One region of the Buttiauxella sp. S19-1 genome, then DNA from elsewhere that is predicted to be linked to it. Evidence: predicted binding sites of a transcription regulator. Region 1 holds the regulator's gene; each other region holds the start of a gene.
What was found. The regulator LexA, encoded in region 1, represses DNA repair genes until DNA is damaged. The targets are predictions, from matches to a motif close to TNCTGTATGTACATACAGNA.

Region 1 (7,896 bases):
AGAAATTCACATGTCTGACGCGCTTTCGCCACTGCGCGCCTTACGTTTTGAGGCTACGATTCCAGAGGAGCTGAGCGCATCGCTTCTTGACTGGTTGTTGCTTGAAGACTCAATGACTAAACGCTTTGAACAGTATTGTTCGCGAGTCACTGTTCGTATTGTGCGTGAAGGTTTTTTCGATTCACCTGTCGATTTTCCAGAAGCTGATATGATGCCTGAAGCCAAACGCTACTGGCTGCGTGAAGTTGTGCTCTGCGGTGACGATGAACCCTGGTTGCTGGGGCGCACCGTTGTACCAGAATCCACTCTTGAAGGGCCGGAGCTGGCTTTGCAACAGCTCGGCACCACGCCACTCGGGCGTTATCTATTTAGTGCATCATCCCTGACACGGGATTTTATTGAGATTGGTCGTAGTGCGGAGCTGTGGGGGCGTCGTTCCCGTCTGAGATTAGCCGGAAAGCCATTGGTGCTGACCGAACTATTCCTTCCCGCTTCGCCGTTGTATGCAGAGGAAAAATAATGGAGTGGAGTCTTAAACAGGGCAAATGGCAGGCCTGGCAACGCCTGATGAGGCTGGATAAGCCGATTGGCTCGCTTTTACTGTTATGGCCCACTTTATGGGCGTTATGGCTCGCGACACCGGGTGTCCCACCACTGACCATTTTATGTGTGTTTATCGCCGGAGTCTGGATGATGCGCGCCGCGGGTTGTGTGGTAAACGACTACGCCGATCGCAAGTTTGATGGTCACGTAAAACGCACCGCCCACCGTCCGCTACCGAGCGGAGCAGTCAGCGAAAAAGAAGCGCGTATCCTGTTTGTGGTACTGGTGTTGCTGTCGTTTTTACTGGTGCTGACGCTTAACACGATGACAATTTTATTGTCGGTGGCGGGGTTAGCATTAGCCTGGGTTTATCCCTTTATGAAACGTTACACCCATTTGCCACAAGTGGTGTTGGGTGCGGCGTTCGGTTGGTCCATCCCGATGGCATTTGCTGCGGTTAGCGAATCTGTACCGCTAAGTTGTTGGCTGATGTTTTTGACCAATATTTGCTGGGCGGTCGCTTACGACACGCAATATGCGATGGTTGATCGCGATGATGACCTGAAAATTGGCATCAAATCCACGGCGATACTGTTCGGGCGCTATGACAATGTGATTATCGGGATTTTGCAGATTGCGGTGATGGTTTTGCTGGCGGTGATTGGCTGGTTAAACGGATTAGGCGGGGCATTCTACTGGTCTATTGCGCTGGCGGGGGCACTGTTTATACATCAGCAGCGTTTGACGGCGAATCGCGATCGCGATGCTTGTTTCCGCGCATTCCTGAATAATAACTACGTTGGCCTGGTGTTGTTTATTGGCCTGGTGTTGAGTTACGTGCACTTCTAATATCAGAAATTAAATGGCGGATGACACTTCGTTTATCCGCCCTACAAGTCGAACCGTAGGGCGGATAAGCAATCGCGTCATCCGCCAGATTTTTTACTCAGTCGCAGCCTGCGACGTCGCACTTTCAATCGTCAAACGCACATCCGGCATGATCAGTTCTGCCAGCATCTGGTAGACCTTCATGGTTTCAGTAGGCTCTGCATCCCCGGTATCGCTGATATAGCCTTCATCACGTAAGGTTAAAACCAGCGAGGTGAAGACGGCTTTATCAAAGAACTCCGGTGCATTAATGCCATGCAAAACAGACAAACGCTGGGCAACGGTGCGGCTTTCGCGCTCCAGTGTCCCACGGTTAATCGACGGATTTGCGCTCAGCAGCCAGAAGGTAATCGCATAACGCTGTAGCGTTTCGCGAACACCTGCTGCCAGCAGCTGCATGGTGCGTGAACGAGCAGGATTAATCTGCACTTCATCGCCTGCCAGTGTCACCAGTTCCTGACGAACCAGTTCATTGAGCATGATGTCAATTTCACCAGCAAGTTCGGTCGTGCTCCAGCGCAAGAACAGTTCAGCCTTCAGCATCGGGTAAAGTAGCTCGACCTGACGCAGCAGTTCGTTACGGTCAATACGGCGATGTTGAGTAATAATTGCTGCCAGCAGAGAAGGCAACACCAGCATATGCAGGATGTTGTTACGGTAATATGTCATCAGAACCGCCTGCTCGCGCGGTAGAATGATGATGTCACCGATGGTGTCTTTCTCAACTTCAAACTTGTTCATCTGCAATGCGTGTTCAATCAGCGCTTCTGCTGGCTGGTCTGGTGCGGTCGCGTCCGGTGAATACGGCACATTACGCAACAGGCTCAGGTAGCAGTTGAGCTGCTCGGTCAGTTGCTCACGGGTAAGTGAACGCTGACGCGAGGCCAACAGCGCGGTACAGCACAGGTTCATGGCATTTGCCGCACCGGCATTGTTAATACGCACCATCAGTTCAGCGGCAATTTCATTGACCGTTGGCGTCAACCATGCCGGGCGGATGGCCTCAATCGGGTCGATTGAATCGCGCCACTCTGGAACACGCTGGTTCAGGAACGTCATCAGCGGCATCGGTTCGCCAAAGTTAACATAGCCCTGGCCGAGGTTACGCAGCTTACTCAGCCCGCGCACCATCTGCATGAAACTCTCTTTCTCTTTGGTCGCGCCACGCAGCTCTTTCGCGTAAGTCCCCACTTCCATTACATGCTCGTAGCCAATGTAAATTGGCACCAGGGTAATAGGGCGAGTACCGCCGCGCAGCATGGCCTGGATGGTCATCGACAGCGTGCCGGTTTTCGGGTCGAGCAAACGCCCGGTACGGGAACGGCCACCTTCCACAAAGTATTCAACGGAATAGCCACGGCTAAACAGCTCGCCCAGATATTCACGGAACACGGTGGAGTAGAGTTTGCTGCCTTTAAAGGTACGGCGGATAAAGAACGCACCGAGGCGGCGGAAAATCGGGCCGGCTGGCCAGAAATTCAGGTTGATACCCGCTGCGATGTGCGGAGGAACCAGCCCCTGGTGATAAAGCACGTAGGACAACAGCATGTAGTCCATGTGGCTGCGATGGCAGGGCACATAGACAATCTCGTGGCCGTCATGAGCCAGTTGGCGCACGCGTTCAGCGTTATGAACGTTGATGCCCTGGTACAAACGGTTCCACGTCAGACCTAACACGCGGTCAGTCAAACGCACGGCTTCATACGAGAAGTTAGCGGCAATCTCTTCCATCAAAGCAACAGCATTCTGCTGGGCTTTTTCATGGGAGATTTTCTTGCTGCGCGCTTCATCTTCTACTGCACGAGCAATAGCTTTTGAGGCCAGTAGCTTATTGAACAGATCCTGGCGTACCGGCAGACGCGGGCCGACAGTCGCTAAACGCTGGCGAGCAAAGTGCATACGCGCTACGCGAGCCAGTTTTTGGGCGATTTTTTTGTCTGTACCGTGGTCGGTTGCCATCTGGCGCAGCGAAACCGGAGCGGAGAAACGCACAAAGCTGTCGCGCCCAAGCCAGGAAACAGCGAAAAATTTCTGGACGCCGTTCAGCATCTTTAATGGCGGATTCACTTCGCCTTTTTCGCGCCCAGGGGAGCGGCCAAACATCACCGATACTGGCACCATCTGCACATCCAGATTTGGATTGCTGCGGTGTAAGTCGAGGTAATCGTGGAACAGTTTGATCGACTCTTCTTTTGGCGTGTAATAAGTGAAAACACGCGGGCCGCCATGGATAAAGACATAGCGCGGCAATACCGCACCGTCGATTTCTAACGGCTCGAGAGGGTCGGGCAAGTTATGCGCGAGACATTGTGCGCGCAGCGTTAATAAGTCCGCCTTGGAGTTATACGGCAGGACATACATAATCGGGCGTGTGGGATCTAAGCCCAGTTCGGCTTGTGGATCTGCCGGAATGGACTTGCTCTTTACCAGAACGCCTAATGGTAAATTAAGTAATTTGTAGTAGATTCTTGGCCAGCCTGACATAAACGATGTAAAGCCTCAGGTTAATGATGCAAATTCGCCGCAAGAATATCAGAATCTGGCTCAGATTTCTGTGGCGTTGCAATATAGATAAGCATTGACCCAAATAATTTGAAAAGGTTTCCCAAAATGGCGAGCAGTACCACTGGACTTACCCGTATCATCAAAGCCGCAGGCTACTCATGGAAAGGGCTCAAAGCAGCCTGGATTAACGAAGCGGCTTTCCGCCAGGAAGGGGTTAGCGCGCTCATCGCCATCGCCATCGCCTGCTGGTTAGATGTTGACCCTATCACCCGTATTTTACTGATTGGTTCTGTTGTGCTGGTCATGATTGTCGAAATTCTCAATAGCGCTATCGAGGCGCTTGTTGACCGTGTTGGTACCGATTACCACGAGCTTTCAGGACGGGCCAAGGACATGGGGTCTGCTGCCGTATTAATCGCCATTATCCTCGCAGTTATTACCTGGGTCACACTGCTTTGGCCGCATTTGCGATGATCTTTCCAGAATAGTTAAGTCCCTGGTTTTTTGCTCAATTTGTGGTTCCAAAATCGCCTTTGACTGTATATACTCACAGCATAACTGTATAAACACCCAGGGGGCGGAATGAAAGCGTTAACTACCAGGCAGCAAGAGGTGTTTGATCTTATTCGGGATCATATCAGCCAGACCGGCATGCCACCGACTCGTGCCGAGATTGCTCAACGTCTGGGGTTCCGTTCTCCGAACGCCGCTGAAGAGCACCTGAAAGCACTTGCCCGTAAAGGCGTCATTGAGATTATCTCTGGTGCGTCGCGCGGTATCCGCTTGCTGGTGGAAGAAGTTACCGGTATTCCGCTGGTTGGGCGTGTTGCTGCGGGGGAACCACTCCTTGCACAACAGCACATCGAAGGCCATTACCAGGTTGACCCATCACTGTTTAAACCAAATGCCGATTTCCTGTTGCGCGTTAGCGGGATGTCTATGAAAGACATCGGTATTATGGACGGCGACCTGCTTGCAGTTCATAAAACTCAGGATGTGCGTAACGGCCAGGTTGTGGTGGCGCGTATTGACGACGAAGTGACTGTTAAGCGCTTAAAGCAGCAGGGTAATACCGTTCATCTTCTGCCTGAAAATAGCGAATTTGAACCTATTGTGGTTGACCTGCGCGAACATAACTTCTCTATTGAAGGGTTGGCGGTTGGGGTAATTCGCAACGGCGACTGGCTGTAAACTTCTCCAGATGATGCGCTTTAATGCGCATCATCGTCTTAATTCTCTTATCTCTTCCTGGATTGGCCATGCGATTTTTCTCGACGGCTGACAGAGCTCTCTGGCGCCTCGCCTTACCCATGATTTTTTCCAACATCACCGTGCCTTTACTGGGCCTTGTTGATACCGCGGTAATTGGTCATTTGGATAGCCCTGTTTATCTTGGCGGTGTCGCTATTGGTGCGACGGCAACCAGCTTCTTATTTATGCTGTTGCTGTTTTTGCGCATGAGCACCACCGGTTTAACTGCCCAGGCATTTGGTGCCAATAATCCCTCTGCTTTAGCGCGTGCACTGGTTCAGCCCTTGCTATTGGCGTTAGGAGCAGGGGTGGCGATCGTCTTACTGCGTGAACCGCTGATATCCCTGGCCTTGCATATCGTCGGCGGCAATGAAGATGTTTTGTTGCAGGCCCGGCGATTCCTTGAAATACGTTGGCTTAGTGCGCCAGCCTCGCTTGCCAACCTGGTCTTGTTGGGCTGGTTGTTAGGCGTTCAGTATGCGCGTGCGCCAGTTATCTTGCTGGTTGTCGGAAACGTACTGAATATCGTGCTGGATGTGTGGCTGGTCATGGGGCTACACATGGATGTTCAGGGCGCGGCACTCGCCACCGTCACCGCAGAATATGCGACGTTTATCATTGGTTTGCTGATGGTGAAAAAGGTTATGGGTTTGCGCGGAATCAGCTTTGAGATGCTCAAAGAGTCCTGGCGCGGGAATGTGCGGCGTCTGCTGGCACTCAATCGCGACATCATGCTGCGCTCGCTGTTGCTACAGGTCTGTTTCGCCTCAGTCACTATCTTTGGCGCGCGGTTAGGTAGCGAAATCGTCGCGGTTAACGCCGTGTTGATGACGCTATTAACCTTCACCGCCTATGCGCTCGATGGGTTCGCCTATGCCGTTGAAGCCCATTCCGGGCAGGCGTTTGGCGCTAAAAACCGTGGTCAATTGCTCGAAGTATGGGGCGCTGCATGTCGCCAGGCGGGCTTAGTCGCTCTTATGTTTGCCACTGTGTATGCGCTGTTTGGTGAGCACATTGTTTCGCTTCTTACCTCTATCCCGGAATTGCAGCTACAGGCAGACCGCTACTTGCACTGGCAGATTGTTTTGCCCGTTGTTGGTGTCTGGTGTTATTTGCTGGACGGCATGTTTATTGGCGCAACGCGAGGTACGGAAATGCGCAACAGCATGGCGGTTGCGGCATTGGGATTTGGGCTGACGTTGCTCACCGTGCCTTATCTGGGAAATCATGGTCTGTGGTTATCCGTGGCTGTGTTCCTGGCTTTGCGCGGACTGTCTTTGGGATGGATTTGGCGTCGCCATTGGCGGGATAACAGCTGGTTCCCGGCTGGAACTCCTGGTTAGTTACAGCTCATAGTTAGTTACAACCCATAGTTAGTTACAACTTCTGACGCGTTTTTAATCGCACTCCAGTATGCTGATTTGCCACCTGATTTTGGGGCAAGTCAGCATCATTTCTGTTACTTCTGTGGTTCAATGTTCTTAGTTTTCCCCTCACAGCCATATCCTTGACTACAATTATTTCCACGTCCAGCAGATAGTGAGTGTCAGCCAAACGGCAGCACCTGGGCGTTGTTAACTATTAGCAGTTCTTAACCGAACGATGAGGATATTATTATGAATAAAGACGAAATCGGCGGTAACTGGAAACAGTTCAAAGGCACAGTAAAAGAGAAATGGGGCAAACTGACAGACGATGACATGACCGTCATCGAAGGGAAACGCGATCAGCTTGTCGGTAAAATTCAGGAACGCTATGGATATGCGAAAGATCAGGCAGAGAACGAAGTCGTTGATTGGGAAAAACGTAACGATTACCGCTGGTAATCTCATCCCTCAGATGTGTTAACTCTCATAGGCTAACCTGCCCTGGTACATGGATGTACCGATCCCCTCCATACTTCAAGCTACATCTTTTGGCTGCATTCACTTACCGCTTCAATGCAACTCGAATTATTTCGGGTTCAGGCTAGCGTGACTTCTTCTTACTCTGAATGGTGTGGTCATGCCCGCATTCTTCCGGGTGGCTACAGGCTTCAACTTCCGCACACGCGCTGCATAAACCATGCGCCTCAATGACATTGTGGTGTAGAGCAAATCCTGACTGGGCAGCCAGTTGATTCATAATATCTTCCACACCTTCCGCGCTATGCTCCTTCACCGCGCCACACCTGTCGCAAATCAACATCGCTGATGAGTGAGTCGGCTGATCAATCAGATGGCACAAAACATAGCTGTTGGTTGACTCGACGCGATGGACAAAGCCTTGTTCGAGAAGAAAATCGAGCGCACGATACACCGTCGGGGGTTTAGCTTGCGGTTCACTGGCGCGAAGTAAATCCAGCAAATCATAAGCGCTGATTGCACCCGCTTGCTGCGTCAATAAACGCAACACTTCCAGGCGTTGTGGTGTCAGGCGCACATTACGCTGTTCGCATAGTTTTTCAGCCTGCGCTAACACGTTTTGTGAAGTCGTGATGTCCATCAGCATTCCCCTGTAGATTAGCCCTACACTCTATCACAACGCGCAATAAACGCCGAGTGGTGCGCCATGCTGGCCACAGCCTTTTGAGATGACTATCCCGGAGTTTGCTATGAATAAACCTGATTGCATTCGTCACTGGAAAGAACTGGAAGGTGAAGATGACTCAACTTATCCAGACAGTACTGAATTGTTTTCCATTGGCGCGCCATTGGCTCGCAAACTTGG
Region 2 (7,896 bases), on a different contig from region 1:
TAATAGCGTGTTTGTGCCATTTCCTGCGGGAAGTAGACCTCACCAGATGCGTAGGCATTGGGTTCGTCATGAGCATATCGATACTCCTGACCATATCCCATTTCTTTCATCAGTTTAGTTGGCGCATTACGAAGATGAACCGGAACGTCGTAATCCGGGCGTTCACGTGCATCGGCCATTGCCGCTTTGAATGCCGTGTAGACCGCATTACTTTTTGGGGCACATGCGAGATAAACGATAGCCTGTGCAATCGCGCGCTCGCCTTCTGCCGGGCCTACGCGGGTAAAACAATCCCACGCAGAAATAGCGACCTGCATGCCACGCGGATCGGCATTACCGACATCTTCGGAGGCAATAGCCAGCAAACGGCGTGCAACATACAGCGGATCGCCGCCCGCGGTAATAATGCGTGCATACCAATACAGTGCAGCGTCAGGTGATGAACCGCGCACTGACTTATGCAATGCAGAAATTAAATCGTAGAAACGGTCACCTTTGTTATCAAAGCGCGCGCTGCGTTCCCCTGCAATTTCTGTCAAAAGCGCAATTTGTAGAACACGGTTGCCACTCGCATCGGTTTCAGCCATATCCGCCATCATTTCGAGCGTATTCAACGCGCGACGGGCATCACCGTTTACCAGTTCTGCAATTGCAAGACGAGTCTCATCCGGCAGAACAATATTTTGCCCACCATAACCGCGTGCAGCATCGTTCATCGCCTGGTCGAGTACTTTTTCAATATCTTCCGTGGTGAGCGATTTGAGCAAATAAACGCGCGCACGTGACAATAGCGCTGAATTCAGCTCGAACGAGGGGTTTTCAGTGGTGGCACCAATAAACGTGATGGTGCCATCTTCAATGTGCGGCAAAAAAGCGTCTTGTTGGCTTTTGTTGAAGCGATGGACTTCATCGACAAACAGGATAGTGCGGCGCCCCGCGTTGCGGTTCTGTCGCGCGCGCTCTATGGCTTCGCGGATTTCTTTCACCCCGGAAGTCACAGCTGAAATACGTTCAACATCTGCGTCAGCATAGTGAGCAATCACTTCTGCAAGCGTGGTTTTACCCGTACCCGGCGGCCCCCATAAAATCATCGAATGGAGATGTCCCGCTTCGATAGCTTTTGGAAGCGGTTTGCCAGAGGCGAGCAGATGTTGTTGACCGATGTATTGTGCGAGGTTCTCCGGCCGCATACGCGCGGCCAGAGGCTGGAAGGTATTCTCAGAAAAATCGAGCGACAGGTTGCTCACTCATACCTCTACTTACGTTGATCGTCCACCGTCACGCCTTTAGGCGGGGTAAACGTAAACTTGCTCATATCCACTGCGCCATTTTGCTGAGTTTTCAGCGCATAGCTGCTGCGTTGATCATCTTGCTCAATGGCACTGAACTGGTGGATAGTCCCGTCGCGCCCAACATTTATGGTGAACTGCTTGAGATTGCCGGCGCTGGTTTTTGGCGTCAGCATGAAATCATCACCACTTTGCTTGATGTTGTACTGCTGCCAGTCGCTGCTTTGGTTACGTGCAATCAACATAAACGGCGTATTACCGGTCGCATCTTTCAACCAGGTCGCACTGACTTGCTCAACAAACGGGTTATAGAACCACAGTGTTTTACCATCTGAAACCAGAATGCTTTCATCGGGCTGAGTCATATGCCAGTTGAACAGATTAGGACGCTTAACCCACAAATCACCCTGACCTTCCTGGACTGCTGCACCACTGCCGTCGGTCACTTTTTGGGTGAAGCTGGCGTGGAAACTGCTGACTTTATCCAGACGCATTTTCAGGTCACCTGCGGCATCAGCCCAGACAGATGTAGCTGTTAGAGCAGTCAACAAAGCACAAGTAATAGCGATTTTTTTCATTATGATCCCTTAAAATTCATGCACCACAAAGCGACTGCACTGTGGCATTTCTGCTGCCCACTCTAGTTGAGAGATATTCAGGTGCAACAGAAGAAAAAACTGATTTTCCGGTAATTTACCCTTCTTTGCACAAGCGCCGCAACAACGACACTTGTGCTCAGGGTTACTCAAATGGCGGTGGAGCAAGTACTTCGCGGTTACCGTTATGACCTTGCGGGCTCACGATTCCCTGAGCTTCCATCTGCTCAACGATTCGAGCGGCACGGTTATAACCGATACGGAACTGACGCTGAACACCAGAAATAGACGCTTTACGTTTTTCGACCACAAAAGCAACAGCCTGGTCAAACAACGGATCGAGCTCTTCATCACCGTCAAGACCGCCACCCGCGCCACCTTCACTTTCGTTATCTGAAGTAATACCGGTGATATATTGTGGGCGACCACGTGCCTTCCAGTCCTGAACGACTGCATGCACTTCCTGATCTCGGACAAACGCGCCATGCACACGCACTGGCAATGTAGAGTTTGGCCCGGAATAAAGCATATCCCCCATTCCCAGCAGTGACTCAGCACCGGCCTGGTCAAGAATGGTACGGGAGTCAATTTTGCTCGACACCGTAAACGCCACACGCGTCGGGATGTTGGCTTTAATCAGGCCGGTAATCACATCAACCGACGGGCGCTGGGTCGCCAGCACAAGGTGAATACCCGCCGCACGAGCTTTCTGAGCCAGACGAGCAATCAACTCTTCGACTTTCTTGCCTACCGTCATCATCAGGTCAGCAAATTCATCCACCAGAACGACGATATACGGCAGTTTTTCAAGCATTGGATGGGCAACTTCCATGCTATCGCCCGGCTTCCAGAATGGGTCTGGAATTGGACGGCCCATGCGCTCGGCTTCCAGCACGCGTTCGTTGTAACCTGCCAGATTTCGCACGCCCAACGCTGACATCAGTTTGTAGCGGCGTTCCATTTCATTAACGCTCCAACGCAATGCATTAGCGGCGTCTTTCATATCTGTAACGACTTCAGTCAACAGATGTGGAATACCTTCATAAACTGAGAGCTCAAGCATTTTCGGGTCGATCATGATAAAGCGGACTTCTTCAGGCGTCGCTTTATACAACATGCTGAGGATCATGGCGTTTACGCCAACAGATTTACCGGAACCCGTGGTACCGGCAACCAGCAAGTGTGGCATCTTCGCCAGATCGGCAATAACTGGCTCACCACCGATATCTTTACCCAGCACCACGGTTAACGGTGAAGCACTTTCACGGAACTTGGCGCAATCCAGCACTTCGCGCAGGTAAACGGTCTGGCGTTTCTTGTTCGGTAACTCCAGACCAACATAAGGTTTACCCGGAATAACCTCAACTACACGCACCGCGACGGTTGACAGTGAACGCGCCAGATCTCGAGACAAATTGGAAATACGGGCGGCTTTTACACCAGGTGCTAAATCAAGCTCAAAGCGTGTGATGACGGGACCTGGAGAGTAATCCACAACATCGGCTTTAATCCGGTAATCCGCAAGACGAGCTTCCACCAGACGCGCCATTTGCTCGAGTGCAAAGGTATCCACTGGTTCAACTTCTGCTGGCGGAGATGTCAACAAGTCCAGAGATGGTAAAGGTGTGGTAGGACGCTGCAACGGACGATCATCACCATTTCTCATTAAGAAAGGATGGATCAAGCTTTCATGTACCGATGGTGCGGCAACCGGTGCGGGTTGTTGCTGTTGTTGCTGTGGCGCACTTTGCGGTTGCACAGCCTGCCAGCTTTGCTGAGGCTGAGTACGAACAGGTTCTTCAACCGGGCTCGGCGTAAACAATGGCTCGCTTGGCCCATCGTTGACTAACGTTTTCATTGGTGAGAAATCAAAATCATCCAGTGAGAACGGCACATTATTCGGCTCTTGCTGCTGGGATTGCTGCTGTGTAGCTGAATAGCGTTGCTGCTGTTGCGCCGCAAACTGACGTGCTAACTCAGCCTGCTCGGCTTCATCCTCATCTTGCTGCAAAGAGTCGTCTTCATGCTCTTCACCGTAACGCTGGTGTTGTTGAGCGGCGAACTGGCGAGCAAGTTCATGCTGCTGAAGTTCTTCGGCTTCGTCAGCATAGTCATCTTCGATGTCCATGCCATTCTGACGACGAGCTTCCTCTTCAGCCATTCGCTGTGAAGGCAACTTAATTCCGTATGACGCAAGCTCACGGCGAGTAGGAACACGCACACGATTTGGCCGAGGTAATTGCGGGCCAATACCTTCTTTGGTTTGTGGACGAGGCGCGTCACTGGCGATGCTAAATACCGGGCTGAAGGCCGCAGCGACGCCGACCACTTTTGCCACATCCTTTACATCCTGTGGAACAGAAGCACCAGGGGTTGGCACCGCGGGTGACGTATCGAAGCCACCTTGCGGAATTGTCGGAGTACTGCTTTGAGGCATTTGAACAGGCGTTGTCTGCGCAAACGCAGGGTTTTGATCATAACCATATGGGTCAGGCTTAGGTTCATTAACTGGCTGATACCAGGCAGCCAGTTGTTCACGCTCACGCGCGCGTCGCTCTTCGATTTCTTCAAAATGGTAAAGCGGCGGGCGGGCTGCCGGTTTTATTTCTTCAACAGGCTCTGGCTGGGTGACAGGCTCTACCGAAGATGGTTCAAAATAAGCAGGTTCCGCATGCGGAGGTTCAACAGCAGGTGGCTCACTAACAGGTTCTGCCCAATGACTGGCTTCCTGTTGCGGAACGTACTGGTCCGCAGCGTACGGCGAAGTGTAATTCTCTGGTGCAGGCGCAATCACCGGTTCTGGTGTCACTGTGGTTGGAGCAGGCTCCCAGGCTATTGCAGGCGAAAACTCAACTTCTGGAGCCGGGGCCGTAACCGGTGGCACGGTTGCCGTTGGCATAACTGGAGCCGCATATGCCGTATTAGCCATCGCCGCGGCGGCTGTAGCAGCCACAGGCGCAACAATTGACTGGCCGTGTAGAAGCGGATCGTACTCTTCGCTTTCCGGCAGTGTGGCTTTGTTACCAGAAAACAGGACGTCATCTTCCGGAAGCGTCGCTTTGTTATTTGAGAACAAAACGTCATCGTCAGCGTCGTCCATACGCTTACCAGAAAACAGCGCAGAATCTGTTTTACGTGCGTTTGGATTGGCAAATTTTTCAGAGATACGCTGTTTACGGGCTAATGCGCCACGCAAAATACGCGCACGACGAGACTCACGCTTTTCAACATCTGGCGCATGCTCTTCGTCGTGTTTTTCATCTTCATAGTCGTAGTCATCATCCTGCCAGGTGTTATCCCGACGAGTACGATTACTGGCAAAAGTGAGCACGCTCAGGGTCGCGCTACCAATTTTTTCAGCAATGCTGACCCAGGACCAACCGGTAAACAGCGTTAACCCTGCCGCCCATACACACAACAACGCAATAGTGCCGCCGCTGCTGTTGAGAAGGGGCATCATTGCAGTGCTGAGCAAACTGCCGATAACCCCGCCCGAGGCGAAATACCAGATGTCATCTGCGTTAATTGCCGCAAGGCCGCAAGCGGTGAGCACCATCGCCAGTACACCAATCAGGCGCATAGAAACGGCGAAATAATCGATGAACTCTTCGCTATCTCTGTTGCGGAAAGTGAACCAACACGCACCGATAATGATGACCGGAATGGTGTAGGCCATTACGCCAAAGATGAACAGCAAAGTGTCAGCCATCCACGCCCCCGGCATTCCACCTAAATTATGAATAGGTTCGTGCCATGCGGTTTGTGACCAACTAGGATCGGAAGGATTGAAACTAAGCAACGCCGCCATCAAATAGACGGCAAAAATGGCAACAAGGAGCAGTAACGCCTCTAATGCCCGACGCCCGCTGCTGAGTTTCCTCAATGTAACTTCTTTTTCTTCGGTGTATTCCTGGCTCAAGTAAGACTCTCCAGGTCCTTAATAAATATGGAGAGCAACAGTGCCGGGCATTCCCGGCACTGTTGCTGTATGAATTACCAGGAGTGTAACCAAAATACGCAGATTTTGCACCTGGCCCGTGTTAACGGGTCTTAATAACCAGACGATTACTCTGTTTGACCTCTTCCATGACTACATAGGTACGGGTATCGTTCACACCTGGCAGTCGTAACAAGGTTTCGCCTAGTAATTTGCGGTACGCAGACATATCCGGTACACGGGTTTTCAACAGATAGTCAAAATCACCGGATACCAAATGACACTCTTGAATTTCTTCAAGTTTTTGAACTGCGGCATTAAATTGCTCAAACACATCCGGGGCGCCACGATTCAGAGTAATCTCAACAAAAACCAGAAGTGATGCATCCAGATAATGCGGGTTCAGCAGAGCGGTATAGCCCTGGATGAAACCCTGTCGTTCCAGACGACGCACGCGCTCAAGGCACGGAGTCGGTGAAAGCCCTACTCGTTTAGAAAGCTCGACGTTAGAAATACGCCCATCCTTCTGTAGTTCATTAAGGATGTTACGATCGATGCGGTCGAGATCTTTGCCAGGGCGCTTCTTGCTATCTACCATTATTATAGTCTCTCTGTGTTCCTTCCTTCACCTGCCATAACCCTGGTAACGTCACTGTTCCGGGAGTACGTGAGAAGACCGGTGCCCAACGGCTGCTAGCGACATCACTCATGGCGTCTGTCCACGCCATGAGTAGATTTCAATAACCCGGTAAATTTGCATCAGGTATGCGTGAATATTTCAAAACGCCACACCAAATGTTTTTCTTCCTCGAATGTTTTCGCAAATGCTTAGCGGATTGTCAAAGCAAAACATCTAAAATTAGTGGAACGTGCCATATATCTGGGCTACTTGACGATTATTCATCACTTTAGCAACCTGAGTATTTAGCCTGTTTAGGTGGATTTTTATGCGCTTTCGCGATATTCACCGCGGCTGATTGAACACAGCTATTGCACATATAGTTAACATAATCGCCAACACCAACCGTTCACCCTTTTTTTAACCCGCCAAATTCCCTACAATCCCTCGATTGTCTGCCAACGAACAATGAGGATCTCATGGGCACCGCTAAACACAGTAAATTGCTAATTCTTGGCTCCGGCCCTGCGGGCTACACCGCAGCAGTCTACGCGGCTCGCGCCAACCTCAAGCCCGTTTTGATTACCGGGATGGAAAAAGGTGGTCAGTTGACCACGACCACCGAAGTTGAGAACTGGCCGGGTGATCCTAACGACCTGACAGGCCCTGCGTTAATGGAGCGCATGCACGAACACGCAACCAAGTTCGAAACAGAGATCCTGTTCGACCACATCTCTAAAGTGGATCTGCAAAACCGTCCATTCCGTCTGACGGGTGACAGCGGCGAATATACTTGCGATGCGTTGATCATCGCGACCGGAGCTTCTGCCCGATACCTGGGTCTGCCTTCTGAGGAAGCGTTTAAAGGTCGTGGCGTTTCAGCCTGCGCAACGTGTGATGGCTTCTTCTATCGCAATCAAAAAGTTGCGGTAATTGGTGGCGGTAACACCGCTGTTGAAGAAGCGCTTTATCTGGCAAATATTGCCTCAGAAGTGCATCTGATTCACCGCCGTGACAGCTTCCGAGCCGAAAAAATCCTCATCAACCGTCTGATGGAAAAGGTGAAGAACGGCAACATCGTGCTGCACACCAACCGGACTTTAGATGAAGTTACTGGTGATCAAATGGGTGTCAGTGGTCTGCGTCTGCGTGACGTTCACAACACCGATACCACTGAAGAGTTAGAAGTTGCAGGTTTGTTCGTGGCGATCGGACATAGTCCAAATACGTCAATCTTTGCCGATCAGCTCGAACTGGAAAATGGCTACATCAAAGTGCAGTCTGGTATTCACGGTAATGCCACACAAACCAGCATTCCTGGTGTGTTCGCGGCAGGCGACGTAATGGACCATATCTACCGTCAGGCGATTACCTCTGCGGGCACCGGTTGTATGGCTGCACTGGATGCCGAACGCTACCTGGACGGACTTGCCGAACAGAATAAGTAACTCTCCC
Region 3 (7,896 bases), on a different contig from region 1:
AACCCCTTGATACGTTCACCGTTTTGGGGATTAAAGAGATAACTGAATGCACGGGTGAACGGAAAATCAGCGAGGCTAACAGATCTCGCCCTGACAAGATTGCCAGAGCGAGTTGTGTATAAGAGGCTGCGGACTGAGAGGGGAATTTCAGATTACGGTGCCGGGTAAGTATAAATCCGGTTCACCGCTTCTAACTCTTCAAGAACATCTTCACTTAAATCCAGATGCAGGCTTTCAAGGTTGGTTTTCAACTGCTCAAGCGTAGTTGCGCCCAACAGTGTGCTGGCAACAAACGGTTGGCGGCGAACAAAAGCCAAAGCCATTTGCGCGGGATCCAGATTGTGTCGTTTAGCGACATCGACATAAGCCGCAACTGCATGCTGAGTTTGTTCACCGCTGTAGCGTGTGAAACGACTAAACAGTGTGTGGCGCGCACCTGCAGGTTTGGCTCCGTTGAGATATTTCCCGGTCAGTGTGCCGAACCCCAGGCAGGAATAGGCCAGCAGCTCAACACCTTCACGCTGAGTGATCTCCGCCAGCCCCACTTCAAAGCTGCGGTTTACCAGACTGTACGGGTTTTGGATGGTGACAATGCGCGGTAAATCATGTTTTTCAGCCAGTTGCAGGTAACGCATAACGCCCCATGGCGTTTCGTTGGATACACCGATGTAGCGGATTTTCCCGGCACGCTGGAACTCAGTCAGTGCTTCCAGGGTTTCAAGCAATGTGACCGGCACTGCGTTATCGGTCCACGTATAACCCAGCTTGCCAAAGCAGTTGGTGGCGCGTTGCGGCCAGTGAACTTGATAGAGATCGATATAGTCGGTTTGCAGACGCTTCAGGCTGGCATCCAGCGCATCACGAATGTTCCTGCGATCCAGCATTTGGTTTGGGCGAATGCCAACATCATTATTGCGGCTCGGGCCGCTGACCTTGGTGGCAATGATCAGCTTCTCGCGATTCGCGCGCTGCTTTAGCCAGTTACCGACATAGGTCTCTGTTAACCCTTGTGTCTCCGGGCGTGGCGGGACAGGGTACATTTCTGCGACATCAATCAGGTTAACGCCCTGGTGTACTGCGTAATCAAGCTGTGCATGTGCGTCGGCTTCGCTGTTTTGCTCACCAAACGTCATGGTTCCCAACCCTAGCGTACTTATTTCAAGGGAGCTGTGGGGGATACGGTGATATTGCATAGCCGCTTTCCTTATTCTTATGTCTTATCGGTCAGGCGAGCGCCCGACAAAAAATGGACTATAAACATGGCAGAGGGGGAGCAAAAGCGGAAGAGGGTAAGTGAAGAAAAAGTGTTACAGGCCAGCGAGGCGCTGACCTTTAAAGGCTGTATTTTCTAGCGTTCAATGATTTGTGAAACATCATCGCGATTAATTTGCATCTCGTTGCCTTGCTGATCGCGATAGCTGACTAAGCCTGTGTCGTCATCGACTTTGGGTTTCCCGTCAGTCAGGATCATACGGCCATCTTTGGTCGCCATCACGTAATCACTGCTACAACCGGAAACCGCAAATGCCAGACCGACAGCGGAAATAAGAACTGCCCATTTTTTCATCGTTATTCGCCTCGTGTGGTTTGGTATGACCTATACAGTCTAGTAATAACTCGACTAGCCAGAGATGATAAGCAGTAAATTCTTAAAAGAAACAGAAGGGAAGCGAGAATCTGGGGGGCAAGCCAAATAAATCTACAACGAGAAATGATTAGCTAGCAGAGCCGCTGTAAAGTTCTTTTTTAGATAAAAACCGCGTGGTAACGTCAGAATTGGTGCGCCGTCGGCACCCACCGCATCAGTTAACGCTTTACTGTTGGCAGCTTTCGGACGCAACTGCAGTACTTCACCATGACGGGCAGTGATACGTTCGACCTGGCCCAGCACAATTAAATCCATCAACTCTTCCCAATCCAAACGTAGCTGCCGCTCTTCCTCTGCTGAAGGTGCCCACAATAATGGTGAGCCGATATGCCTTTCCGCCAGCGGAATTTGCCGCTCTCCTTCAACAGGGATCCACAGCACGCGTTTTAGCTTGTGGCGCACATGGCTGGTTTCCCAAACCACGCCAGTATTGCCGGTGAGTGGGGCAACACAAACAAAAGTGGTTTCCAGTGGGCGACCGAGTCTATCAACCGGGATCGTTTTTAATTCGATACCTAGTGCTGCGAAATCTTGCTCGGGTTTGCTCCCAGCACTGGCACCCAGCCACAATTCAAGTAGAACCCCGATCCAACCTTTGTCACGTTTCAGATCTTTAGGGATCGGCAAATCGGCTAACGTCGCCAATTCACCCAGCGTATATCCCGCGAGTTTCTGGGCTTGAGCCAGTAAAATCTGTTCGTTTTCTGGAGGGTTAAGTAAAGGACGAAGTGCTTCCATTGTGCCTGATTGCCGATCGGTTAAAAAATGAACGTGGTTTACCCACAAGATGGAAATAGTTTAGCGTGTCGGGGGTAAGAATGGCAATCTACTGATTTTGAATCATTTTTATCACCAAAAAGGAGAAGTTTTGGATTCTGAAAAAACCTTTTCCCATTCTGGTCACTGGCAATGAACAGGATCTTACACTGGGTTATCCACAGAAAAATGGGATAACTGGTAAAAAAGCTCACTACTGGTTCGATTTACAGCCTTGACTGGGGGGTAAAACCCATTTTTTCACCAGTTTGTGACTAACTTGTTGGCACAATCTGTGGATAAAAACGTCATTGGTCGATCTTTCATCAGTGTGAGGTTCTGGCATGTGACGATCATCACACTTCCTGGGTGTAAGTTGATTTATCATTGGTTATCTAACTGAAATTTATGTTTTTTTTATTTATGAAAATCACGATGAATTTAGACTTATCCTAAGTTGTCCCGAGAGTATCAGGTAGTTCTTCACAGTTATATCCACAGAAAAAGTGAATAAACCCCATGCTCCAAACTGGCTAATGTTTATAACTCGGTCATATTTTGTGAGTTATTCAATTGTTATTCCTTCTTGCAACCGTTACACAGTGGTTTACCGTCTAGCGCTTGTATGAAACAATCGCCCTAATCTAAGTTTGTTTTGAGGTAGTCCGGTGATCGATGATGATGGCTACCGCCCGAATGTTGGTATCGTAATCTGTAATCGGCAGGGTCAAGTGATGTGGGCCAGGCGTTTTGGTCAACATTCCTGGCAGTTTCCGCAAGGTGGCATCAATCCTGGCGAATCCCCGGAACAGGCAATGTACCGGGAGCTTTTCGAGGAAGTGGGGTTACAGCGAAAAGATGTCCGAATACTCGCCTCGACCCGAAACTGGTTACGTTACAAGTTACCTAAACGTTTGGTGCGTTGGGACACAAAGCCGGTTTGTATCGGCCAGAAACAAAAATGGTTTCTCTTGCAGTTGATCAGCAGCGATAACGATATCAATATGCAAACCAGTAGTACCCCAGAGTTTGATGGCTGGCGTTGGGTTAGCTATTGGTATCCGGTTCGTCAGGTTGTCTCCTTTAAACGCGATGTTTATCGTCGGGTGATGAAAGAGTTTGCCAGCGTCGTAATGCCGCTGCAGGAAGTTGCGCCACCACGTAATAACGCGCCTGCCTGGCGACGTAAAAGAGGTTAAGTCACGCGAAAAATGCTCACCCGTTTGCGAGAAATAGTCGAGAAGGTTGCCAGCGCTCCGCGCCTCAATGAGGCGCTGGATATTCTGGTTACAGATATCTGCCTTGCGATGGACACCGAGGTATGCTCGGTTTATCTCGCAGATCATGACCGGCGTTGCTTTTACCTGATGGCGACGCGCGGCCTTAAAAAGCCGCGTGGTCGCACCATAACACTCGCATTTGATGAAGGCATTGTCGGGTTGGTCGGGCGCCTTGCTGAGCCGATAAACCTTGCTGATGCGCAAAAACACCCGAGCTTTAAATATGTTCCCGCAGTAAAAGAGGAACGTTTTCGAGCCTTCCTTGGGGTGCCAATCATCCAACGACGCCAGTTATTGGGTGTGCTGGTGGTGCAACAACGTGAGCACCGGCAATATGATGAAAGCGAGGAGTCCTTCCTCGTCACACTCGCCACACAAATGGCCGCCATCCTCTCTCAATCACAGTTAGCCGCCTTATTCGGCCAGTACCGCCAGACACGTATTCGGGCATTGCCTGCATCGCCGGGCGTGGCGATTGCTGAGGGCTGGATGGATTCGACGCTCCCGTTAATGGAGCAAGTTTCTGAAGCATCGACACTGGATACCACGCTTGAGCGAGAGCGCCTTACTGCCGCACTGGAAGAGGCGTCTAACGAGTTTCGCCGCTACAGCAAACGCTTTGCAGCGGGGGCTCAGAAAGAAACGGCAGCTATCTTTGATCTCTATTCGCACCTGTTAACCGATGCCCGGCTTCGTCGAGAATTATTCGAAGAAGTGGACAAAGGCTCGGTTGCGGAATGGGCAGTTAAAAAAGTTATCGAAAAGTTTGCGGAGCAATTCGCAAGTCTGACTGACGGCTACTTAAAAGAACGAGCTGGCGACCTGCGTACCCTCGGCCAACGCTTGTTATTCCATCTCGATGACACCATTCAGAGTGCGAACACGTGGCCTGAACGCTTTGTCTTAGTGGCTGATGAGTTATCCGCAACCACGCTCGCCGAGTTGCCGCAAAACCGCCTGGTTGGTGTGGTGGTGCGCGACGGTGCGGCGAACTCCCATGCCGCCATCATGGTACGTGCGTTGGGCATCCCAACAGTTATGGGGGCGGATATTCAGCCTTCGGTATTGCATCGCCGTACTTTAATTGTCGATGGCTACCGTGGTGAATTGTTGGTTGACCCGGAAACGGTGCTGTTGCAGGAATACCAGCGCCTCATTACCGAAGAGAACGAACTTACCCGCCTGGTAGAGGATGACGTTGATAGCCCGGCAGCGCTGAAAAGCGGTGAGCGTGTCCAGGTGATGTTGAATGCAGGTCTGAGCCCTGAACATGAACAACTGCTTGGCAGCCGCATTGATGGCATTGGTCTGTATCGCACCGAAATCCCGTTCATGTTGCAAAGTGGTTTTCCATCGGAAGAAGAGCAAGTCGCCCAGTATCAGGGGATGTTGCAAATGTTTAACGATAAGCCCGTCACGCTGCGAACGCTTGATGTGGGGGCGGATAAACAATTGCCATACATGCCAATCAGTGAGGAGAACCCGTGTCTTGGCTGGCGTGGGATACGCATCACGCTTGACCAGCCCGAAATTTTCCTGGTGCAAGTGCGAGCTATGCTGCGTGCCAATGCTGCCACTGGCAACCTGAGTATTCTGTTGCCGATGATTACCAGCATCGATGAAATAGACGAAGCGCGTCGTCTGATAGACCGCGCTGGGCGCGAAGTAGAAGAAGTACTGGGTTATGAATTACCAAAACTGCGTATTGGCATCATGGTGGAAGTCCCATCAATGGTGTTCATGCTGGGCCATCTTGCCAGCCGGGTTGACTTCATCTCTGTCGGTACTAATGACCTGACGCAATATTTACTGGCCGTTGACCGTAACAATACCCGCGTCGCAAGTCTGTATGACAGCCTGCATCCGGCTATGCTGCGCGCATTGAATCACATTGCCAAAGAAGCTGAACGTCACGGCATCGATCTCTGTCTGTGCGGTGAAATGGCCGGCGACCCAATGTGTGTTGCGCTGTTGGTTGGCATGGGTTATCGCCATTTGTCGATGAACGGCCGTTCAGTGGCTCGTGTTAAATATTTGCTGCGCCACATTAGTCTGGAAGAGGTGCAATTGCTGTCACAGCGTAGTCTTGAGGCTCAGCTAGCGACAGAAGTGCGCCACCAGGTCGCGTCTTTCATGGAGCGTCGTGGTATGGGCGGTTTGATTCGCGGCGGGCGCTAAGGCGCCTGTCGTTTCCTTTCACTTCTGGTATTACATATCTTTTACAACTTCCGCGACTTAACCCTGGTGCCCTTTGTGCTATGATCCGCTGCTTTCGGAGCGCATCCGCACAGATGCGTACTTGCAACCCATCGTCGGCTTTCGGTGGGGTAACAATGGTTTGTGGTGACAGATGAATAGTGGCTATCTGCATTTCCCTGAATTTGACCCAGTGATTTTTTCCATTGGGCCAGTCTCTTTGCACTGGTATGGCGTGATGTACCTGGTCGGCTTCGTGTTCGCCATGTGGCTTGCTGGCCGCCGTGCCAATAAACCAGGCAGCGGTTGGACGAAAGATGAAGTCGAAAACCTGCTGTATGCTGGCTTCCTGGGGGTATTCCTCGGTGGGCGCCTTGGTTATGTGTTCTTCTACAACCTGCCTACTTTTCTTGCCGATCCACTGTACCTGTTTAAAGTCTGGGATGGCGGCATGTCCTTCCATGGCGGGTTGGTCGGTGTTATCTGCGTAATGATTTGGTTTGCGCGCCGCACCAAGCGTTCATTCTTCCAGGTTGCTGATTTTATCGCACCGCTGATTCCATTTGGCCTGGGTGCGGGTCGCCTTGGCAACTTCATCAACGGCGAACTCTGGGGCCGCGTCGATCCGAGCTTCAAGTGGGCCATGTTATTCCCGGGTTCTCGCAGTGAAGATATTGGCCTGCTGGCGACACACCCGGAATGGCAGTCGTTGTTTAACACCTACGGTGTCTTGCCACGCCATCCTTCCCAGCTTTACGAAATGGTTCTGGAAGGTATCGTACTGTTCATTATCTTGAACCTGTATATCCGCAAGCCACGCCCGATGGGAGCCGTTTCCGGCTTGTTCCTGATTGGCTACGGTGCATTCCGTATTATCGTTGAATTCTTCCGCCAGCCAGATGCGCAGTTTACCGGTGCGTGGGTTCAGTACATCAGCATGGGGCAAATCCTCTCGATTCCGATGATTGTGGCCGGTGTGATTATGATGGTTTGGGCGTATCGTCGCCGTCCACAGCAACAGCTTTCGTGAGGAAACATGCAACAATATCTTGATTTGATGAAACATGTGCTGGAAAACGGCACACCAAAAGATGACCGTACCGGCACGGGTACGTTGTCGGTTTTCGGTCATCAAATGCGCTTCAATTTGCAAGATGGTTTCCCTCTGGTTACCACTAAACGCTGCCATTTACGCTCCATCATTCATGAACTGCTGTGGTTCCTGAAAGGCGATACCAACGTTGCCTATTTGCACGAAAACAACGTCTCCATCTGGGACGAATGGGCAGATGAAAATGGCGATCTTGGCCCTGTGTATGGCAAGCAATGGCGCTCATGGGCAACCCCTGATGGCCGCCATATCGACCAGTTAACCACCGTGATTAACCAGCTTAAAAACGACCCAGATTCGCGCCGCATTATTGTTTCGGCGTGGAATGTGGGTGAACTGGATAAAATGGCGTTAGCTCCGTGCCATGCGTTCTTCCAGTTCTACGTGGCTGACGGCAAACTTTCTTGCCAGCTCTACCAGCGCTCGTGCGACATTTTCCTGGGTCTGCCGTTTAATATCGCCAGTTATGCTTTGCTGGTGCATATGATGGCGCAGCAATGTGGCCTTGAAGTGGGGGATTTTGTCTGGACGGGCGGTGATACGCACCTGTACAGCAACCACCTTGAGCAAACTCGCCTGCAATTAACACGTGAGCCGCGAGCACTGCCAAAACTGGTAATCAAACGTAAACCTGAATCTTTGTTTGACTACCGTTTCGAAGATTTCGACATTGAAGGCTACGATCCGCACCCAGCGATCAAAGCTCCTGTCGCTATCTAACGAGTCATAGCCTGCCATAACCGGTGCCATTTGTGCGCCGGTTTTTTTTGCCTGTGCAATGGTATTGCGAGCCTCCTTCCAGCACTTCTGCAACCTAAAGCAACCACCAATCTTTCCTTCGAGAAGCCTCGAGAATCAAACGTTTGCCAGTAGCCAGGAATTTTATGGCTGGCACACTGCCGCCA
Region 4 (7,896 bases), on a different contig from region 1:
TGTTGTGCTGCAGATGATTGTTATGGTGGTTATCACCGGTCTGGTTATTTACGGTGTGGCAAACGGCGAAGGTGCCGGTACGCTTGCCAGCACACGTCCATTCTGGTCTGAGCACGCCAACGTGGTGCCGATGATAACCGGTGCGACCATATTATGTTTCTCGTTCCTTGGTTTTGACGGCATCAGCTCGCTGTCTGAAGAAACCAAAGATGCAGGCCGTGTCATCCCGAAAGCGATTTTCCTGACCGCCCTGATTGGCGGCGTGATCTTCGTTGTGGTGTCTTACTTCCTGCAACTGTACTTCCCGGACATCTCTCGCTTCCATGATCCGGACGCGTCGCAGCCGGAAATCATGCTGTTCGTGGCAGGCAAAGCCTTCCAGTTCGGTATCCTGATTTTCTCCTGCGTGACCGTTCTGGCTTCTGGTATGGCGGCACATGCGGGTGTTTCACGCCTGATGTATGTGATGGGCCGTGATGGCGTGTTCCCGGAGCGTTTCTTCGGCTACATTCATCCGAAATGGCGTACCCCTGCGCTGAACGTGGTTCTGGTGGGTATCATTGCATTGTTCTCGGTTAAATTTGACCTGGTTACTGCGACTGCGCTGATTAACTTCGGTGCGCTGGTGGCGTTCACCTTCGTTAACCTGTCAGTGATTTCCCAGTTCTGGATCCGCGAAGGCCGTAACAAGACCATCAAAGATCACTTCAACTATCTGGTGCTGCCAACTTGCGGCGCACTGACAGTGGGTGCATTGTGGATTAACTTGGAAGAAAGCTCGATGATTCTGGGTCTGATTTGGGCGGCTATCGGCCTGACCTATCTGGCCTTTGTGACTCGTCGCTTCCGTAACCCGGTTCCACAGTTCAACGAAGATTTAGCGTAATCGCTAAACACCAAAAAGGCCGCGCAAGCGGCCTTTTTGTTATGGATGCTTCGTCCTGAACGGGTCTTGTCCTTTGTAGGTCGGATAAGCTTGCGCCATCCGACATCTTGCTATCACCCCACTAAAAACTGCGCATACTCGAACAACTCCTTCAACAACGCCGTCTTCTCTTTATCACTTTCATGCAGGTTATACAGCGCTTCCAGTTCTTGCGCGTAGGCTTGCAACGCTTCCTGAGACAACACTTCACGGCGATGCTGCAACCAGCGCTGCTGCTCGGCTTCATCCAGGGTGCCGGGGAAGTTACGCGCCCGATAATTAAACAATAGCTTCTCAATCCGCTTATCGGCGAAGGTAATGTCCAGCGCGGGTAAATTCTGCGGATCGGTTTGCAGCACAATACGCATGGCTGCGCGGTCGGCATCGCTGAAAAAGCCGTTATACAGCTGCGCATCAACATTATCTGAAGGCACAAAAGGCTCAGCTTCAGCAAAAATCGCCACCGCTTTCTCGCGTACGGAAGGGTGCTCGCGCAATAGCTTCAGGTTATCCAGGCAACGTTGACGATCGATTCCTAAACGTTCTGCATCTTCCGGGCGCAACGTATTCGCCACCGCTAAGACCGGGCATTTATTCAAATGAACCAGCTTGATTGGCACGGCCGCAGTATCACCAAGTGCGGCTTTCGGCGTATACAACCGCTCGCGCAACGCATCCGCATCCAGCTCCAGAAGTGGAGAAATATCACCCGCCAAATCGACCATAATCACCGCGTTTTTGTTATCCGGGTGCCAGGCGAGTGGGGCAATCCAACTGGTGTTACCGCGCCACGCGCCAAACATTCCCGAGACATGTACCAGCGGTTTCATCTGCGGAACATCAATCAGCGTGGTGAGTTTGTGTTTGGAACGGTGGCTGTAGAGATACTCAAACAGGCGTGGCTGGCGGGTTTTCACTAGTTGTGCCATCGCGATAGTGGCGTACACATCAGACATCGCATCGTGTGCATTCGCATGCTCAATGCCGTTGGCTTTGGTCAAATGTTCAAGGCGGAAGCTCGGCAAACCGTCTTCGTTTTCCGGCCAGACAATTCCTTCCGGGCGCAATGCGTAACAGGCGCGCATCACATCGAGCAAATCCCAGCGCGAATTATCGTTTTGCCAGCTCCAGCCATACGGATCATAAAAGTTACGGTAAAAGATATTGCGCGTCACTTCATCATCAAAGCGCACATTGTTGTAACCCACGACGCAGGTTTTTGGATGGGTAAAAATGGTGTGGATGCGTTTTGCAAAATCCGCTTCGTTGACGCCACGCGCCAGCGCTTGTTGCGGAGTAATGCCGGTAATCATCACGGCTTCTGGCTGTGGCAGATAGTCATCCGCCGGTTTGCAGTAAAAAACTTCCGGTTCGCCAATCACGTTAAATTCAGCATCGGTACGAATAGCCGCGAATTGCGCCGGGCGGTCGAGCGATGGACTTTTACCGAAGGTTTCATAATCATGAAAAAGGAAGGTCGGTTGTTGCGTTGTCTTATCCACGGTTTACTCCCGCCCTTGAGTGTTGTTTAACGTACTGTTATTAAACTGAAATCCCACTAAAACCCTCTCCATGTGCCAATCATTGTTATCAGGTACTGCAACCGCCAATGGTAAACCATTAACCGCCCTGCAAGAAGTCTTCGCGATGACGGAATAGTATATTCCTCAACTGTATGCGAGCGCTCTCATTCATATCTTTTTGCAATTTAATTGCGAAAAAAGTCGCAAACTGCAGTAAAAGTGGCGGCTGAATTTTTTGTTACTGAGGGTATATCGTTGAAGATCCGTCTGTTTGTTGTCTGTTCCTTGCTGTCACTTTCTGCTCACTCCGCTTTTGCCGACGATACCTTTGTTAATGCGCCACCCCCTCCACAAATTCAGGCGGGCTCTTGGGTATTGATGGATTACACCACCGGGCAAATTCTGGCAGCGGAAAATGAGCATGTGCGACGCAACCCGGCGAGTCTGACCAAGCTGATGACCGGATACGTGGTCGATCGTGCCATCGACAGTGGCCGCATCACGGCAAACGACATGGTCACTGTCGGCAAAGATGCCTGGGCAAAAGGTAATCCGGTATTTGATGGCTCGTCGCTAATGTTCCTGAAAGCGGGTGACCGACTGACAGTCCATGACCTCAGCCGCGGGTTAATTATTGATTCAGGGAATGATGCTTGTGTTGCTCTGGCAGATTACGTCGCCGGTGGGCAGCCACAATTTGTAGCGATGATGAACAAATACGTGCAGCAGCTCCGCCTGCGCGATACCCACTTCGAAACGGTTCATGGTCTGGATGCACCTGGCCAGCACAGCACAGCCTATGATCTTGCGGTACTTTCGCGTGCAATAATCCACGGTGAACCCGAGTTTTATCACATGTATAGCGAGCGCAGCCTCACCTGGAATGGCATCACGCAACAGAACCGTAATGGTTTGTTGTGGGACAAAGGGCTGAATGTGGACGGCCTGAAGACCGGCCATACTGCGAGCGCTGGCTTTAATCTTATTGCGTCAAGCGTGGTCGGTGAGCGCCGTTTAATTGCGGTGGTCATGGGCGCTGAAAGCCCGAAAGGGCGCGAAGATCAGGCGCGTAAATTACTGCACTGGGGCCAGGATAATTTCGATACCGTACAGGTTCTGCATAAAGGCAAAAAAATTGGTACTGAGGCTATCTGGTACGGTGATAAAAAACAGATCGAAGTCGGTACAAATCAGGATGTTTTTTTGGCGCTGCCAAAATCTGAAGTCCCTAACATTAAAGCCAAATATGTCCTCGACAAGCAAGAGATCGAAGCGCCGATTGCTGCCAACCAACATGTGGGTGAAATCGAGCTTTTTGATCGCGACAAGCTGATTGCCCACTGGCCGTTGGTGACGCTAACGGGCGTCAAAAAGGGCAGCACATGGTCGCGGTTTAGCGACTATCTGAGCCACAAATTGTAATTCCTTAATCAGTGTTAAATGGGTCGACAGTCATGTCGGCCCTTTTTTTCATCTGAACGGCTGGTCTGTACTACGATCTACAGGCGGATCTACAGGCGAAAGTTTTTCAAAAAGCGATCCTGCTCGCAAAGCAACCACATCACCCTGACAATGGATTGTTTCCCTGCACAAGAGTGGTGTATAAACATACAGTATTTTTTAAATCTGTCAGGAGGTCATATGGAATTTAACGTACAACAAGTGAATGAACGTAAAGTCGCTGGTTTTCATATGGTTGGGCCGTGGGAACAAACGGTCCATCAGGGCTTTGAGCAACTTGCCCTGTGGGTCAAAACCCACCAGATAGCCGGGGAAGAATGGCTGGCGGTTTATTACGACAACCCCGACGTCGTACCCGCAGAAAAACTGCGCTGCGACACCGTGGTCTCGGTGGCTGAAAACTTTACCGTGCCGGATAACAGTGAAGGCGTGATTGTGACGAGCATCCAGGGCGGCCAGTATGCGGTGGCACGCGCCCGCGTGGATGACAACGACTTTGCCAAGCCGTGGAATCTGTTTTTTGACAGCGTCCTTGCTAATAATAGCTACCAGATAACCGGAAAACCCTGCTTCGAACACTATCTTAACGATGGTTCAGAAAGTGGAGTCTGGGAAATAGACATGTATATTCCGGTGGCAGATCAAGTCTGATGCTAAAGGGGGCTTATGCCCCCTAACTTTGTGATGTTCATTCCATAAAAACAGGTACAATCCCGTTTTTTATTTTCTGGGGAACTGAGTGTGCGTCCTGACAAATCACTAAGCCCATTTGAGATCCGCATATACCGCAATTACCGTATCGTGCATGGGATCCGCATCGCACTGGCTTTTATTCTCACCTTTCTTATTGTTCATCTTCTGAAAGTGCCCGAAGGGACATGGCCGTTGATCACGCTTGTGGTGGTCATGGGGCCGATCTCTTTTTGGGGCAACGTCGTGCCACGCGCCTTTGAGCGCATTGGTGGGACGATATGCGGTGCAGTCATGGGACTTGTGGCGCTAAAACTTGAGCTGTTCTCGCTACCGCTGATGTTGGTGTGGTGTGCCATTGCCATGTTCATCTGCGGCTATCTGGCGCTGGGGAAACGCCCGTATCAAGCTCTGCTGATTGGCATCACCCTTGCGGTGGTGGTTGGCGCACCGGCAGGAGACATGGAAATTGCCCTTTGGCGCAGCGGCGATGTTATCTTCGGCTCGTTGCTGGCGATGTTATTTACCAGCATTTATCCACAGCGCGCCTTTATCCACTGGCGCATACAAATGGCGAACTTCGTCACCGCCTTTGGTCGGGTTTACAACGCGGGCTTCTCACCTAATTTATTAGAGCGCCCAAGGCTTGAAAAACACTTACACAAAGTGTTGAGTGATGTCGTAAGAATGCGTGCACTCATCGGGCCAAGCAGCAAAGAAACGCATATTCAAAAGTCTATCTTCGAGGCAATACAAACCGTCAGCCGCAATCTGGTGTGCACTCTTGAGTTGCAGGTCAACGCTTACTGGGCATCAAGGGAAAGCCACTTCCTGATGATCAACGCACACACGCTGCGCGAAACGCAACAAATGACCCAGGGCACGCTTGCCGCCATCGCACTGGCCTTGCACGATGGCAACCCGTCGACGATTTCAGCGAACAATGAAAAGCTGACTGAAATCGTCAGCGAGTTGCGCGAGCTCATACAAAATGGCCAAAATGGGAAACTTCAGGAAACGCCTATTCATGGTTACGTCTGGCTGAGTCTGGAACTTGCTCGTCAACTAGAATTGCTGTCGCAGTTGATCTGTCGCGCGTTACGCAAATAATTGCTCAGCCTGGTGTGAATTGCTGGTTTCGATTCAGCAGCAATTGAGGTTAAGATAGCGAAACAATGAATTATCAGCGGCTGCCGCTACCATTAAGGTTATCTTATGGCGGCTGTCTTAACGAATCCGAGTATGAAATTAGCAGGGGTATAAAAATGGAACCAATCAAACCATCTTTCCAGGACGTGCTTGAGTTCGTGCGTCTGTTCCGTCGCAAAAACAAACTGCAGCGTGAAATCCAGGACGTACAGAAAAAGATCCGCGATAACTCAAAACGTGTTCTGCTGCTTGATAACCTGAGCGACTACATCAAACCGGGTATGAGCATTGAAGCTATTCAAGGCATCATCGCCAGCATGAAAACCGACTATGAAGACCGTGTTGATGACTACATCATCAAAAACGCTGAACTGTCTAAAGAGCGTCGTGAAATTTCCAAAAAACTGAAAGTAATGGGCGAAATCAAGGCCGATTAATTAGCTGTCGTAGGGTGGATAAGCGAAAGCGTCATCCACCGTTTGCGCCAGTGTTGTCGGATGGCGCTTCGCTTAGCTGACCTACGCAGAGTTTTTCCAACAGTTTTACCAACCGCCGCCAGGCGGTTTTTTTTATCCCCAGTTTCTGGGGGGCAGATACGCGTCAGCGACATTTACCGTAAAGATTAAAAAATCAGTAAAAATTGTCATAGCGCAACTCTCGAAATCTATTAGCTTTTACACTGTGTCTGCTTTTAAATATTTAAGAGTGTGATGCTTTGAAGGTCACGCTCGCAATAACTGACTCGTTTATGCCACGCGATTAACCAAAATAGTCCGTGGCTGGGAAGGGGGTGACAATCCCCCGCAGCCCCCGCTGCTGTGATGCCGACGAACCCGCAAAACCACTGATCTAATGATTGGGAAGGGCGGGCGAGAGAGACGCTAAGCCAGAAGACCGACTTGTCATCCTTATTCTCAACAACTCCTTCGGTGGGAAGTCAGTTGTCATCAGATGCGTGCAGCCTCAGGGTGCGCGTACGTGCTGACATCCGTGCTTTGCCGAAACAGTGATAAGGCAACCATGGCAGCGGCAGCAAAACACGCATTCGTCATTGCAGGCACCAGCAGCGGCTGTGGTAAAACCACCGTCACGCTCGGGCTGCTCCGCGCCTTCATGCAACGCAACCTTCGCGTTCAACCCTTCAAAATTGGCCCCGACTACCTCGACAGCGGTTGGCACAGTGCAGTAAGCGGCATTGCCTCGCGCAATCTCGATGCTTTCATGTTGCCCACTTCCACGCTAAATGGTTTGTTCGCTAAACAAATGCAGCACGCAGATGTCGCCGTCATCGAAGGGGTGATGGGGTTGTACGACGGCTACGGCACCGACCCCAACTATTGCAGCAGCGCCGCGATGGCAAAACAGCTCGGTTGCCCGGTGATATTGCTGGTCGACGGCAAAGCGGTGTCTACCTCCATTGCCGCCACTGTCATGGGCTTCCAGCGCTTTGACCCAACGCTAAACATCGCAGGCGTTATCCTCAATCGCGTCAACAGCGACAGCCACTACCAGTTACTTGCTGATGCCATCACCCGTTACTGCGGCTTGCCCGTCTTAGGGCGCTTGCCGGTGATGGCCGATGTCGAGTTACCGTCGCGCCACCTCGGCCTGGTTCCGGCACAAGAACACTCCCCGCAAGATGAACGCTGGCAGCGCCTGGCGCAGCAAATTGAAGAAACCGTTAACCTCGACCATCTTCTGGCGTTATCTCGCCTTAATACCCTGCCTCAGGGTGTTGCGCCCGCCATTGCCGATGCCGCACTGGCCGACGGGCTAACACTCGCCCTTGCTGAAGACGAAGCTTTCAACTTCTACTATCCCGATAACCTCGAAATGCTCGAGCACGCCGGGGTGAAAATCCAGCGCTTCAGCCCGCTGCATGACGCAAAAATCCCTGACTGCCAGATGATTTGGCTTGGCGGTGGTTACCCCGAAGTCCATGTGGCAAAACTCGCCGCGAACAGTCGCATGCGCGAATCCCTGCAAGCTGCCCATCAACAGCACATTCCGCTGTATGCCGAATGTGGCGGCTTAATGTATTTGGGCGAAACGCTGACTGACAGCGAAGGCGAAACCCACGCGATGTGCGGCGTGTTGCCAGGCCATAGCCAGATGGGCCAACGCCTGACACGTTTTGGCTATTGCGAG

Region 2: the regulator LexA is predicted to act here: its motif matches at 5,868-5,887, upstream of MES37_RS04225 (DNA translocase FtsK 4TM domain-containing protein).
Region 3: the regulator LexA is predicted to act here: its motif matches at 2,620-2,639, upstream of mutH (DNA mismatch repair endonuclease MutH).
Region 4: the regulator LexA is predicted to act here: its motif matches at 4,045-4,064, upstream of sbmC (DNA gyrase inhibitor SbmC).

What each region holds. Positions count from the first base shown of each region.
Region 1 is NZ_JAHWLU010000014.1:24,244-32,139, reverse strand. Features, by position in the region: gene ubiC (chorismate lyase) at 11-520, shown strand; gene ubiA (4-hydroxybenzoate octaprenyltransferase) at 520-1,392, shown strand; gene plsB (glycerol-3-phosphate 1-O-acyltransferase PlsB) at 1,486-3,915, opposite strand; gene MES37_RS05515 (diacylglycerol kinase) at 4,042-4,410, shown strand; gene lexA (transcriptional repressor LexA) at 4,519-5,127, shown strand; gene dinF (MATE family efflux transporter DinF) at 5,196-6,530, shown strand; gene MES37_RS05500 (CsbD family protein) at 6,804-7,013, shown strand; gene zur (zinc uptake transcriptional repressor Zur) at 7,156-7,671, opposite strand; gene MES37_RS05490 (cupin domain-containing protein) at 7,781-7,896, shown strand, end outside.
Region 2 is NZ_JAHWLU010000010.1:25,131-33,026, reverse strand. Features, by position in the region: gene MES37_RS04235 (replication-associated recombination protein A) at 1-1,247, opposite strand, end outside; gene lolA (outer membrane lipoprotein chaperone LolA) at 1,256-1,867, opposite strand; gene MES37_RS04225 (DNA translocase FtsK 4TM domain-containing protein) at 2,031-5,804, opposite strand; gene lrp (leucine-responsive transcriptional regulator Lrp) at 5,926-6,420, opposite strand; gene trxB (thioredoxin-disulfide reductase) at 6,921-7,889, shown strand.
Region 3 is NZ_JAHWLU010000073.1:492-8,387, forward strand. Features, by position in the region: gene MES37_RS15805 (NADP(H)-dependent aldo-keto reductase) at 153-1,193, opposite strand; gene MES37_RS15810 (YgdI/YgdR family lipoprotein) at 1,349-1,567, opposite strand; gene mutH (DNA mismatch repair endonuclease MutH) at 1,700-2,386, opposite strand; gene rppH (RNA pyrophosphohydrolase) at 3,073-3,603, shown strand; gene ptsP (phosphoenolpyruvate--protein phosphotransferase) at 3,616-5,862, shown strand; gene lgt (prolipoprotein diacylglyceryl transferase) at 6,035-6,910, shown strand; gene thyA (thymidylate synthase) at 6,917-7,711, shown strand; gene MES37_RS15840 (prepilin peptidase-dependent protein) at 7,896-7,896, shown strand, end outside.
Region 4 is NZ_JAHWLU010000039.1:12,169-20,064, forward strand. Features, by position in the region: gene MES37_RS10940 (APC family permease) at 1-886, shown strand, start outside; gene sbcB (exodeoxyribonuclease I) at 1,000-2,427, opposite strand; gene dacD (serine-type D-Ala-D-Ala carboxypeptidase DacD) at 2,704-3,870, shown strand; gene sbmC (DNA gyrase inhibitor SbmC) at 4,090-4,560, shown strand; gene MES37_RS10960 (FUSC family protein) at 4,651-5,709, shown strand; gene MES37_RS10965 (DUF496 family protein) at 5,865-6,185, shown strand; cobalamin riboswitch at 6,480-6,659, shown strand; gene MES37_RS10970 (cobyrinate a,c-diamide synthase) at 6,769-7,896, shown strand, end outside.